4 regions of the Janthinobacterium sp. GW823-FHT06H09 genome follow, and region 2 is predicted to be linked to each of the others. Evidence: predicted binding sites of a transcription regulator. Region 2 holds the regulator's gene; each other region holds the start of a gene.
What was found. The regulator sigma-54, encoded in region 2, starts transcription at its own class of promoters, with help from an activator protein. The targets are predictions, from matches to a motif close to TGGCANGNAANCTGCTTT.

Region 1 (3,187 bases), on a different contig from region 2:
CTTCTAGCTAACTTGTAGACGTGACAAACAGGCTACCAATTCCCCGAGAACATCGCTTTGGCATCCCACTTAATGTAGAATGTTCAATCATCAAGTACCAATTCGAAACCGCTAGTCGGCACCAGAATTCAGTAGGAAATCAAGGGGTACAGGCCTATGCTTGTAGCCCTTTTTTCTTTTCTCCCGCCGGGGAGACACTCCCGGAATCCTTGAAACCCATCGAGGCAAGCCGCCCGCATGACGCATGCTGCACCGCGCAATGACTATCAGCACGTTTAGGCGCAAGATGAGCACGTGCTTGCGCAAAGCAGGCTCCCGATGTCTGGCTTGCCTACCTGGGGAAATATCATGTCCGCACACACTTACAAGCTGATCGAACTGGTCGGCACGTCGACCGAGAGCAGCGATCAGGCGATACGCGATGCCATTGCCAAGGCGGCGCTGACGGTCAAGCATATGGACTGGTATGAAGTGACGGAATCGCGCGGCCATATCGTCGATGGCAAGGTGGCGCACTTCCAGGTCACGCTGAAGGTCGGCTTCCGGCTCGAATAGCGTACTGCGGCGCATTCACCGCCGCCCGGCTACTGCCCGGCTCTCCAGCCACTCCCGGCCGCCGGCCTCCAGCGCGGCCTCGATAACCTTTTCCGGCAAGCTGTAGACGGTCGCCCAGCTGGCGCGGCCGTCCTGCGTATTCGCGGGGAAGCTGTGCGTTTCAATCGGCCAGTGGTATTTGCGTTTCAGCGCTTTCACGATGGCGGCCAGCGAGACGCGGCCTTGCAGCGGTTCGGCGCCGGACTGGTCGCGGTTCGACAGCAGCACGGCCAGGACCTGGCCGCGGCCCGTGCGTGCGCCGGGGAAGGTGGGGGTTTTGTTTGCCATGGCCTATTTTACCGGGCAAGCCATGATGTGCCGCACCTTTGATCTGGCGCAAGCGCCGCAGCGGCGTTGCGGCCACGATGAGCATTTCGCCAGGCGTGCCGGCGCCCCTCCGGCAGCCTGGGCTAGCGACAAGGGGCACAGGAGAACATCATGCACAGCCTGAACATCCACGCCATGCAATGGCAGCCCGTCGCCGATATTTCCGCCGTCGATCCGCTGCTGCCCGACGACCTGGCGTGTTTTCGCGAACTGCGCGACGTGCTGCAGCGCTATGGCGCGCTCGACCGCTTCGGCATTTCCCTGATCCACCGCCATTTCGACATCGCCGACGACGAGGAGCTGATGGAGTACACGGATGCGGCCGCCCGCACGTTGACGGTGAAGCCTGTCAAGAAAAGCGACATCGACTGGCAGCACACGACGATTACCAACTGGAAATTGACGGAAGGCGAGGAAGTGGCGCGCATCGGCTGCGGCTGCGCGCGCAATTCGGGTGGCCACCTGGGTTATCACCGGGGCACCTGAAAGCGGCGTCGGCCTTTCTTACACTTTGCTTCCACCGGCTCAGTCTGCTTTACGCAAGCACTTGATTCCATGTGCTTTTTTTGTGTGGCATACAAGCTGCTTATCACTGTCTACGAGATGAATTCAGACAAGTCATTCTGGACATTCTGGATTCTTTCTCCCCCGGATTTCCCGAGACTGACTACGATAAGAGGCTGCGATGAACGTCGATCACACACGAAACAAGACCCTGGGTTGGCTGGGCGCACTGGCGGCGGCAAGTCTGCTGGCCAGTGGTCAGGCGCAGGCAGGTGCCTACGGCCTGGCCGTCAACGAGTTGAACAATTTCCGTATCACCACCAGCGCTGGCGCGCTGTCGCTGGCTGGCGCCAACCGCAATGCCAGCGACAGCGCCTTTTTCCAGGGCGGCGTGGCCGTCAATCCGCGCGCCGTCAATACGGGTCCGGCTGCCAACGCCGACGTGCTGCAAGTGTGCTCCGGCACCGGCTGCAGCGCCTCGCCGCAAAACCACTACGCGCCCACCGCTGCACTGGAGTTCGCGCGCGGCGATGCGCATTCCTTCGGCAATATGCTCACTGCCGCCGGCTCCACCGTCAGCGCCGTGTCAGAAGCGCAGCGCAACACGGTGGGGGCGGCGTCCTCCACGGCCGGCGACACGCTGACCGGCTCCGTCAACCTGACCCTGTCGAGCGCCGGCTTCATCACCTTCAGCTTCATGGGCCGACGCGACCTGCGCACCAGCGTGACGACCATGGGCGACAAGTCGAACGTGTCGATCATGGATATCTTCAATATCTCGTGCAATGCCGCCAGTCCCGTCGGCTGCCTGTCGCATGCGAATGCCGACGGCGTGATCTTCCAGTTCGCGCCTGATGGCGATGCCAGCAATGGCAGCGACATCAACGGCAACCATACGGTCGGTAGCCTGGACCCGTTCAGCCTGAACATGACGGCCGGCACCAACGACCCGGCCACCGGGCGCGCCTTCACGAATGGCTTCGCGATGTTTTCCCTGACCTCGAATTTCGCCCTGCCCGCCGGCAGCTACACCTTGAATTTTTCCAAGTCCACGCGCACCGACATCGTCGTCATCGATCCCTTGCAAGTGCCGGAGCCAGGCACCCTGTTCCTGCTGGGGACGGGATTGGCCGTCCTCGCCTTTACGCGCCGCCGCCAGGCTAAATAAGCACTGGCACGCTCAAAAGCACGCGGCGCCCGCAAAAGGCGCCGCGTTTTTTTATGCCAGCCGATGCGTGTTAACCGAGCCGTGCCAGCGCCTGGCGCGCCAGCTGCAATTGCTGCAGATAATAGCGGTGCAGCATGGCGGGGTCGCTCAAGTCGCGCCCCAGTACCAGACGCAGCTCGCTGGCGGGGCAATCGGCGGCCTGGGTCTGCACCTGGGTCTGCACCTGCGTACCCAACTGGCGGGCCAGCTGGCGCGCCGCCTGTTCCTGCGCGGGCCGGTACTCGACGCGCGTGCGCGCCACCTGGAAGCTGGCTTCATTGGCCAGGCGCACCACCTGCACGGGCGCTCCTGCCAGACTGCGCGCCAGCGCGGCGGCCAGGCCCGGCACGCCGTTGCCGTTGACAATTTCCAGGCGCGGACGCGGCGTGCCAGCCACAGGCGCAGCCGGCACCAATGGGCTAACGGTCAGGCTGCGCACCGCCGCCGGCACGCGTCTCAGGCGGGCCATGCCATCGCTCTGCGTGATCTCCACGCGCGCCATGGCGGGCGCATCGGGCACCGGCGCGGGCACGCCCTGCGGCGGCGCCTCGCCGC
Region 2 (3,187 bases):
GGATCAAATGATTTAAAGCATATTCTTCCGTAAAGAAATCTTCCAGCAAGGCGCTGCCGCCCTGCGGCGTGGCCAGGCCCGCATCGTAAAAGAAACGGATGTCGCCACCCGCGCACAGGGCTTTTTCGCTGCTGGAGCGGATCACCACGGCGTCCACCTGCGGATCGTCGCGCCATGCCAGCAAGGCCGCGCTCAGGGCGCGCACCATCTCCAGCGACAGGGAATTCAAGGCTTTCGGACGGTCGAGCACGATGTGGCCCGTGCGGTGGCGGATGGAAATCTGGACGAGGTCGCTCATGGCAGGCAGGAAAGAAGTGAAAGTGCAAACATTCTAGCGCCTGCGCGGCGAACATTGCGTTTCGCTGGACGCAAAAAAGGGCGCAATGTGCGCCCTTAGTTGATCACAGCCGGTTGAAAGTCGCGGGCCGCTTAGGCGGGGGCGAATTCTTCTTCCGAACTGTCTGGCAGATGCTTGATCGCCTCTTTACCGTGCCCTTGCACTTTGGTTTTGTATTTCATCACTTGCCTATCGAGCTTGTCGATCAGGGTATCGATCGCGGCATACAGGTCGTGTGCCAGGCTTTCCACATAGACAGTTTTACCACTCAGACGCAGGTTGACTTCGGCCTTTTGACGTTTTTCTTTCTCTTTGAGGTTATCCACGGTCAGAATCACGGCGATATCGATAACTTGATCGAAATGACGTTTCACGCGCTCCAGCTTCGTTTGTACGTATTCACGGATGGCTGGTGTCACTTCGAGATGATGTCCGCTGATGGTGAGATTCATACACACTCCTAAAGATGATCGGGTTCGTGCGGTCCATCGTATCCGGCCCGCAGAGGAACCGAAAAAAACTTACAAACACTTACGCAGGCTCACTGGCGGAATTTTTAATGCTTCCCGGTATTTGGCAACAGTACGTCGCGCAATCACCATGCCTTGTTCCCCCAGCATGTCCGCAATCTTACTGTCGGATAAAGGATTTTTAGGGTCTTCTGCTCCTGTCAGTTGCACGATCAATGCCCGTATCGCCGTCGATGACGCTTCGCCCCCCGCTTCGGTGGCGACGTGGCTACCAAAGAAATATTTCAACTCGAACATGCCGTGCGGGGTCAGCATGTACTTTTGAGTTGTTACCCGCGAGATAGTACTCTCGTGTAAACCCAGTGTATCAGCTATTTCACGGAGCACAAGGGGGCGCATGGCAACGGCCCCATGCGAGAAAAAGTTCTTTTGTCTTTCTACTATCGCCTGCGCCACGCGCAGAATCGTGTCGAAGCGCTGGCGCATATTCTTGATCAGCCACTTGGCTTCCTGCAACTGTGCACCCATGGCGCCCTCGCCCTTGCCCTGCTTGAGCAAGTTGGCGTACATGGCATTGACGCGCAGGCGCGGCATGACGTCGTTGTTCAGGGTCACTTGCCAGCCATTGCGCGCGCGCTTGACGACGACGTCGGGCACCACGTAATCGGACACGTCCGCAGCGAACACGGCGCCCGGATGCGGGTTGCACTGGCGAATTACCGTCTGCGCTTCACGCAAGTCTTCATCGTCGCAATCGAGGGCTTTTTTCAGCTTGTTGAAATCGCGCTGGGCAAACCAGGCCAGGTGCTTTTCCACGATGACGAGGGCCATGCGCCGCGTCACCATGGCGATGTGCGGCAAGCGCTTGATCTGCAGCGCCAGGCATTCGGACGCATTGCGCGCGCCCACGCCGGGCGGATCGAAACTTTGCAGCAGCGACAAGGCCGTGCGCATCTCGTCGGCATCGATTTCCAGCTCTTCCGGCAGGCGCGCCAGGATGTCGTCGAGCGACTCTTCCAGGTAGCCATTGTCGTCGAGCGCGTCGATGATCAGCTCGACCAGCGCGCGGTCGCGCAATTCGAGCACCGTCACGCGCATCTGCTCCATCAGGTGTTCGCGCAGGGTGCAGTGATGGGCCTCCAGTTGCGGGCGGGAATCTTCGTCGTCGGGCGCCTTGCCCCGGCTCGCTTCGCTCCAGTCGCTGTCGCCGCCATCCGCGGCGGCCGGGCCCTCGCCCGCCTCGCCGTCAAAGGTTTCCGCTTCGGCCGGCGCCGCGGGCGCCTCCTGGCCTGGCGGCTGGGGCGGCGCTTCGGCCGGCGCGGCCGTGGAGCTCAAGGCCCCGTCGGACAGCAGGCGCAGCGAACGGTCGAGTGGATCGTCGAGGCGCTCGAGCAAGGGATTGTCCGTCAGCAGTTGCTCGAGTTCCTGATGCAATTCCAGAGTAGACAATTGCAACAGGCGTATCGATTGCTGCAACTGCGGCGTCAGTGCCAGGTGCTGCGAAGTGCGCAGCTGCAATGATTGTTTCATTGGCTTACATGCGGAAGTGTTCGCCCAGATAGACCCGGCGTACCGACTCGTTCGCGATGATGTCGTCGGGGCGTCCCGACGCCAGTACCGAGCCCTGGTTGATGATGTAGGCACGGTCGCAAATACCCAGCGTCTCGCGCACATTATGATCGGTGATCAGCACGCCGATATTGCGCTCCTTCAAGAAGCGCACGATGCGCTGGATCTCGATCACGGCGATCGGGTCGACGCCGGCGAACGGTTCGTCGAGCAGCACGAAACGGGGATCGGTGGCCAGGGCGCGGGCGATTTCCACGCGGCGGCGCTCGCCGCCCGACAGGGACAGCGCCTGGTTCTCGCGCAACTTTTCAATCTGCAAGTCGGCCAGCAGTTTATCCAGGCGTTCCTCGATCTCGGCCTTCTTCAAAGGACGGCCTTCGACGGTCTGGATTTCCAGCACGGCGCGGATATTGTCTTCCACCGTCAGCTTGCGGAACACGGACGCCTCCTGCGGCAGATACGACAGGCCCATCTGTGCGCGGCGGTGGATCGGCAGGCTGGAAATGTCCACGCCGCTGATGTCGATGCTGCCGCCATCCGACGGCACCAGGCCGACGATCATGTAGAACGAGGTGGTCTTGCCGGCGCCGTTCGGGCCCAGCAGCCCCACCACTTCGCCGCATTCGACTTGCAGCGAGACATCATGCACGACTTGCCGCTTGCCATAGGTTTTCTGCAGTCCGCGAACGATCAGGGTGCTGCCGCAACGGGTATTGTCCATTATTTCGTTCCTGGCACAGGTGTGGCCGGCGCTTTCTCCGCCGCGGGCGCCTTGGTCTTCGGCTGGATCACCATGCGCACGCTGCCGCCG
Region 3 (3,187 bases), on a different contig from region 2:
GCGCTGGCGCAGGGCATGGGGGCGCGCGTGCGCAACAGCCTGGACCGCACGATGACGATCGCGCCCATGCATGCGGAAGCGCATATCGCGTTTGGGATTTATCATACGGAAATTATCGACAAGGTCGGCGTCATGATAGGGGGGCTGACCTATGGCGCCAACAAGGAAGATGGCTACCAGCACTTCAAGACGGCGCTGGCCCTGACGCCGTATTCGGCGCTCGCGCACAGCGAATATGCGCGCGCATTGAATATGCTCGATGGAAAGAAAAAGCTGGCGGAAGCGCTGGCCTTGTATGAAAAGGCGGCCGAGTGCGTGGCACTGGACGCCAAGGAACGCCTCGAAGTCGAGGCGGCGATCGATGAATTGAAAGGGTAGGGACGACTGTGATCAAGGCTTTATGTGTGTACTGTGGCGCCAACGCGGGCGTCTCGCCGGACTATGCCGTGGCGGCGCGCGAACTGGCGCGCGTGCTGGTGGCGGAAAATATTTCGCTCGTGTATGGCGGCGGAAAAGTGGGCCTGATGGGCGTGATTGCCGATGAAGTGCTGCGCCTGGGCGGCGAGGTAACGGGCGTGATTCCCACCCAGCTGGTGGAACGCGAAGTGGGCCACATGGGCTTGACGCGCCAGTTCATCGTGAAGGACATGCATGAGCGCAAGGCGATGATGGCCAGCCTGTCCGATGCCTTCATCGCCATGCCCGGCGGTTATGGCACCCTGGAAGAACTGTTCGAGATGCTCACATGGGCCCAGCTGGGCTTGCATGCCAAGCCCATCGGCCTGCTCAATGTCGACCGTTTCTATGATGGCTTGATTGCTTTCGTGCAAAACGGCAAGGAGCAGGGTTTCATCCGCCCGCAGCACGCGGCGTTCCTCAATGCCGACGCCGATCCTGCATCGCTGGTGCAGCGCCTGAAGGAGTGCGCGCCGTAATGCCGTTTTCGCCTGGCGGTGCGTATGCCGCCAGGCAACTATTTTCCCTGTCGCTTGCAAGGGCCATGCAGTACGCACTGCATGGCTTTTTTATTTCCGCATGGGAAAATTGATCGGGCCTGATGAGTTAATTAATAAAAATATGGCAAAAAAATTGCAGTGATAGCATGTTTTTTTGAAAATGAAGATGATTTTTAAGCATGGCTGTGGTCTACTGGCATGGTTCAAAGTTAGGAATATCGGACACCGACGAGCGTTGTACAGACTCCCAAAAAAAAGGTGCCGGTCCATTTCAAGTTGCCACAACCACGCTACTTCATCATCTCGAAAGGATGCTATTTTGAAACCTATGACCCTCTTGCGAGCGACCGCTGTCGCCGCCATTCTGGCCAGCGCTGGCGGCGCCCACGCACAAACCACCATCATCGGCTTCGATCCGCTGGAACAACCCGGCTACTTCGGTTCCGTGTTCAAGTCCTACTCCGAAGGCGGCTACAACTTCGACAGCAGTTTCGGGCTGCTGAGCTCGGCACACCAGAATAGCCTCGCCTACGCCGGTTCGGCCGGTCTCGGCGCGACGCTCCTGTCGACGACTACCTTGAGCCGTGCCGATGGCGGCGCTTTCTCGCTGAGCTCGATCAGCCTGGCCGACTTCGTGAGCTTGCCCGGTTCCTTTGACGTGACCTTCGTCGGCCACCAGGTGGGCGGCGGCACGGTGAGCCAGACCTTCACCCTCGGCGGCGGCCACACCTTCGCCGACTACACGTTTACGGGTTTCAGCAATCTGCTGTCGGCAACGTGGAAGGAAGGCGCCTTGCATACCTTCCAGGTCGACAATATCGCCGCCACTGTGAGCGCCGTGCCGGAACCGGCCACCTACGGCATGCTGCTGGGCGGTTTGGGCCTGCTGGGCTTCATGCTTCGCCGCAAGAACGCCGTCTGAGCCTGAACGTGGTGCCGGCCATGCCGGCGCGCCTGTAAAAAAGCCGCCCGTTTTACCGGGCGGCCATGCTGACTAGCCAGCGCACTCGAACAATGCTGCCCAGTGTATGCCGGGGCGGCATTTTCACGTGGACTTCATGCGCAGGCCGTCATGCGCAGCAGTTCATGACCACAGGCGCTGGCCTGACAGGTCGAGCTGGGTCAGGTACAGGCGCACGTCGAATTCGTACTGGTGGTACTGCGGTTCCATATATGTGCACAGCTTGTAGAAGGCCTTGTCGTGCTGCTTTTCTTTGACGTGCGCCAGTTCGTGCACAGCGATCATGCGCAGGAATTCCAGCGGCACTTCCTTGAACATGGTCGCCACGCGGATTTCATGTTTGGCCTTGAGCTTGCCTCCCTGCACGCGCGAGATCGAGGTATGCAAGCCCAGCGCATGCTGGATCACATGGATCTTGCTGTCGAACGCCACTTTGTTAATCGGCTCGGCATTGCGCAGGAATTCATTCTTCAAGTCCTGCACATATTGGTACAGCGATTTGTCGTTGCGCACATCGTGCGCGTTCGGGTAGCGTTTTAATAACACTTCGCCCAGCTTGTCTTGCACGATCAGTTGCTGCACTTGCGCTTGCGTTTGTTCGGAATAGGCGCTCAGGTATTTCAGGGATGGCTGCATGCGGGGAGGGGCGGGACGTGGCGCGGAGGTGTCGGTAAGGCGAGAATGTACCATACCGCCGCGCCCCGCGCTGCGCCACCCCTTGCACGGAGCTGCCAGGGCCGCCCCGTGCCTTCGCGCGCCAAGCCGTGCGTTACCGGGCTAAGCCGCTTGCTCGTCCCGGCAAGTCCTGCAGCCCGGTCAGCCCTTGTCGTCTTCGTCCTTGCCGCCCTGCCGGCCGGTGCCGCCGCTGCGCCCCGCCGTGCTGCTGCGGTTTTCATTGGCGCGCTGGGCCGATTGCCGGCTTTCGCCGCCTTTCCTGCCGATTTCCGCCATGTGTTCGCGGTTGCGGCTGACGGCTTCACCGCCTTTCTGCCCGGCACGGCGCGCTTCTTCCGAGTCGAATTCATGCGCCGTACCTTTTTGATGGGCTGCCTGGCCGCCCTTGCTGGCAATTTCGCGTTGCTGTTCCTCATTCATGGCGGCGAAACCGCGCTTGCTCGTGCCTTTGGCGCTGCCCGATTCGCTGGCTTTCTGGCTGCTGCCAGTGCCTTTGCCCTGTTCGTTACCTTGATTGCTAGCCATGTCGCTCTCCTTGCTGTCGAGTGGGGGTCAAGTGGTCTGTGCAGGCGCTCAATGCGCCTGATCGGATTGC
Region 4 (3,187 bases), on a different contig from region 2:
GAAGCCGTCAACTGCCACCATAACTATGTGCAGAAGGAGCACCACTTCGGCAAGGACGTGCTGGTCACGCGCAAGGGCGCCGTCTCGGCCCGCGCCGGAGAATTGGGGATCATTCCCGGCTCCATGGGCGCCAAGAGTTTTATCGTGCGCGGCAAGGGTAATGCGGACAGCTTCCATAGCTGCAGCCACGGCGCGGGCCGCACGATGAGCCGCACGGAAGCGAAGCGGCGCTTCAACCTGGCCGACCAGATCCGCGCCACGCAAGGCGTGGAATGCCGCAAGGATGAAAACGTGATCGATGAAATTCCAATGGCCTACAAGGATATCGATGCGGTGATGCTGGCGCAGCGCGAACTGGTCGACGTCGTGCATATCCTGAAGCAGGTCGTTTGCGTCAAAGGTTAATAAAGAGAAAGTACAGATGATAGAAATTGATGGAGCGCAAGGTGAAGGCGGCGGACAGATTTTGCGCTCGGCGCTGAGCCTGTCGATGATCACGGGGCAGCCGTTCCGGCTGACGAATATCCGCGCGGGGCGGGACAAGCCCGGCTTGCTGCGCCAGCATTTGCTGGCCGTGCAGGCAGCGACCGCGATTTGCGGGGCGCGCACGACGCCGGTGGCGCTGCGCGCAGCCAGCCTGGAATTCGTGCCTGGCGCCATACGCGGCGGCGATTACCGCTTTGCCATCGGCAGTGCCGGCAGCTGCACCCTGGTGTTGCAAACCCTGCTGCCGGCCCTGCTGCATGCGGATGGGCCGTCTACCGTGCGCATCAGCGGCGGCACGCACAATGCCATGGCGCCGCCCGTGCATTTTTTGCAGCGCGCGTATGGCCGCATCCTGGAACAGATGGGCGCCGACGTCGATATCACGCTGCAACGCTACGGCTTTCATCCCGCAGGTGGTGGTGAGGTGCTGGCCACCGTGCAACCGTGCCAGCGCTTGCGGCCCATTTCACTGTTGCAGCGCGGCGAGCGGAAGGCCGGGTATGCGGAAAGCGTGGTGGCGGGCGTGCATGTGAACGTGGCGCAGCGTGAGCTCGAGCGTATCGCCGACGGCATGGGCTGGAGCGGCAAGCAGCTGCGCCTCGTCGGCTTGCCGGCGGAGCAGGGACCGGGCAATGTCCTGTTGCTGACATTGGAACATGAGCACGTCACGGAAGTATTTACGTCGTTCGGCGAAAAATCCTTGCTGGCCGAATCCGTGGCCAAGCGCTTGTTGAACGAGGTGCGCGACTATCTCAAGTCGGACGCGGCCGTGGGCGAGCACCTGGCGGACCAGCTCTTGCTGCCCATGGCGCTGGCCGGCGGCGGTAGCTTCAGTTGCAGCAAGGTGTCGCAGCATGCGTTGACGAATGCGGAAGTGATTGCCCGCTTCTTGCCCGTGCGTATCACTTTCGAGCAGCAGGCGCGGGGCAGCATCTGCACGGTGGCCGCCGCCTGACGCGCGCGGTGACACAATCGCTGTTGCAGCTGTTCCAAATTGATACATGGGTGGCCCGATGTGGGGCATATACGCATGGCATGGCATTTGCTCTTCTTGAGATATTCACTAAAAAAACCAAGGAGACCAGCATGACCTATTCCATCCGTACCCTGCTCGGCGTGGCCGCCGCCGGCGCCGTTGCCCTCACCTCCCTGCTGACCTTGCCGCATGCCTATGCGCACGGCAATGTCACGCCGCAAGGCGTCGACACCACGGGCTTGCCCAAGGTGGGCGACAAGTGGCTCGAGCAAAACCCGTATCGCGGCAACAAGCTGGCCCTGACGGTGGGCACCTCGGCCTATAACCAGAATTGCGCGCGCTGCCACGGCATCGAAGCCATTTCGGGCGGCATCGCGCCGGACTTGCGCCAGCTGGACCGTGATTGCTTCGGTATCAAGAATGAGACAAAGAAACAGGCGTGTTACAAGGAAACGGATAATTATTTCCTGGCGACCATCCGTCACGGTAAAGTGCGTAATGGCGCCGTGTACATGCCGCCGTTCGAGGGCGTATTCAACCAGGAAGCGATGTGGGCCATCAAGACCTACCTGGAAACCCGCCGCGAGTCTAATTAGGTCGAACTGATAACGAAGGAGTTCCATGCGTTCATTTCAACCCCGTGGCGCGCGCGCGATGCTCTCGCTCGCTTGCATGGCGCTGTGCGCGGCCGCGCCAGCGCGTGCCGATTGGCAGAAAGTGCAGCAGTCGGGCAGCCTGAAAGTGGCTGTGTACAACGAGTTCGCGCCGTTTTCCGACAAGGGCACGGGCATCGATATCGACATCGCCGAAGCGCTGGCGAAAAAGCTGGGGCTGAAACTGAGCTTGCTGCCCTTTCCCGCCGGCGAAAACCTCAACGACGACTTGCGCAATATGGTGTGGAAGGGACATTACCTCGGCTATGGTCCCGCCGACGTAATGCTGCACGTGCCGGTCGACAAGAAATTGATGGCGGATAACGACAAGGTCGAGATATTCGCCCCGTATTACGTGGAAACCGTGCGCCTGACGCGCAGCGCGCAAGCCGTGCCGCAATTCGATGGCGTCGCCAGCCTCGCAGGCAAGCGTATCGGCGTGGAAAAGGTCTCGATCGCGGCCATGCTGATGCTGGGCGAAGACAATGGCAGATACCGCGACGATGTGCGCATCTTCGATACCGCCGCCGAAGCCTTGCAGCAATTGCAGGCCGGCCAGCTCGACGCCGTGCTGGCGAACCGATCGGAAATCGAATCGGTGCTGAAAAGCGATCCCGCTTTCCCCATGAATGAATTGGCGTTCGCCCGCTTGCCGCGTGCTGGCTGGGCCGTGGGCCTGGCCGTCAGCAAGCAACAGCTCGACGTGGCCAAGTTACTGCAGGCGGCCATGAACGAGATGGCGGCCAGCGGTGAATTGAAAACCATCTTTGAGAAGTATGGCGTGAAGGAAGCGCGGCCGTAGCAGACTATGCTGAATGGTAAAAGCCCGCGCTTCGGAAGAGGCGCGGGCTTTTTCATGAGAACGCCTGAAAAATGTTCAGGGCAAGGCGCATTGCCGCAGGCAGTACGAATAGTACGACAAGGCAATGCAACGCCGCCATGGACTTTTTCTCAGGTGTTCTTAAAAGGAGTATTGGGCGCTCACACCTAACAACCAGTTACGGCCTGGCGCCGCTTCATAGTAGCGCTTGTTGCTGTCGCCGACGATGACGGAGCCCACGTAGGTCTTGCC

Region 1: a site for sigma-54 is predicted at 1,493-1,510, ahead of AC1Q6X_RS09460 (EDSAP-1 family PEP-CTERM protein). Genes of this name have one in related genera too.
Region 3: a site for sigma-54 is predicted at 1,079-1,096, ahead of AC1Q6X_RS15740 (PEP-CTERM sorting domain-containing protein). Genes of this name have one in related genera too.
Region 4: a site for sigma-54 is predicted at 1,518-1,535, ahead of pedF (cytochrome c-550 PedF). Genes of this name have one in related genera too.

What each region holds. Positions count from the first base shown of each region.
Region 1 covers NZ_JBXAHC010000005.1:66,986-70,172, forward strand. The annotation lists gene AC1Q6X_RS09445 (dodecin) at 349-555, shown strand; gene AC1Q6X_RS09450 (hypothetical protein) at 571-882, opposite strand; gene AC1Q6X_RS09455 (hypothetical protein) at 1,033-1,407, shown strand; gene AC1Q6X_RS09460 (EDSAP-1 family PEP-CTERM protein) at 1,607-2,593, shown strand; gene AC1Q6X_RS09465 (LytR C-terminal domain-containing protein) at 2,664-3,187, opposite strand, start outside.
Region 2 covers NZ_JBXAHC010000013.1:134,228-137,414, forward strand. The annotation lists gene AC1Q6X_RS21825 (enoyl-CoA hydratase/isomerase family protein) at 1-298, opposite strand, end outside; gene hpf (ribosome hibernation-promoting factor, HPF/YfiA family) at 430-789, opposite strand; gene AC1Q6X_RS21835 (RNA polymerase factor sigma-54) at 859-2,337, opposite strand; gene lptB (LPS export ABC transporter ATP-binding protein) at 2,342-3,097, opposite strand; gene lptA (lipopolysaccharide transport periplasmic protein LptA) at 3,097-3,187, opposite strand, start outside.
Region 3 covers NZ_JBXAHC010000008.1:186,502-189,688, forward strand. The annotation lists gene AC1Q6X_RS15730 (tetratricopeptide repeat protein) at 1-378, shown strand, start outside; gene AC1Q6X_RS15735 (LOG family protein) at 390-935, shown strand; gene AC1Q6X_RS15740 (PEP-CTERM sorting domain-containing protein) at 1,285-1,878, shown strand; gene AC1Q6X_RS15745 (YgjP-like metallopeptidase domain-containing protein) at 2,041-2,553, opposite strand; gene AC1Q6X_RS15750 (KGG domain-containing protein) at 2,734-3,117, opposite strand; gene AC1Q6X_RS15755 (phasin family protein) at 3,166-3,187, opposite strand, start outside.
Region 4 covers NZ_JBXAHC010000030.1:4,577-7,763, forward strand. The annotation lists gene AC1Q6X_RS27445 (RtcB family protein) at 1-405, shown strand, start outside; gene rtcA (RNA 3'-terminal phosphate cyclase) at 422-1,441, shown strand; gene pedF (cytochrome c-550 PedF) at 1,573-2,058, shown strand; gene AC1Q6X_RS27460 (substrate-binding periplasmic protein) at 2,084-2,917, shown strand; gene AC1Q6X_RS27465 (TonB-dependent receptor family protein) at 3,077-3,187, opposite strand, start outside.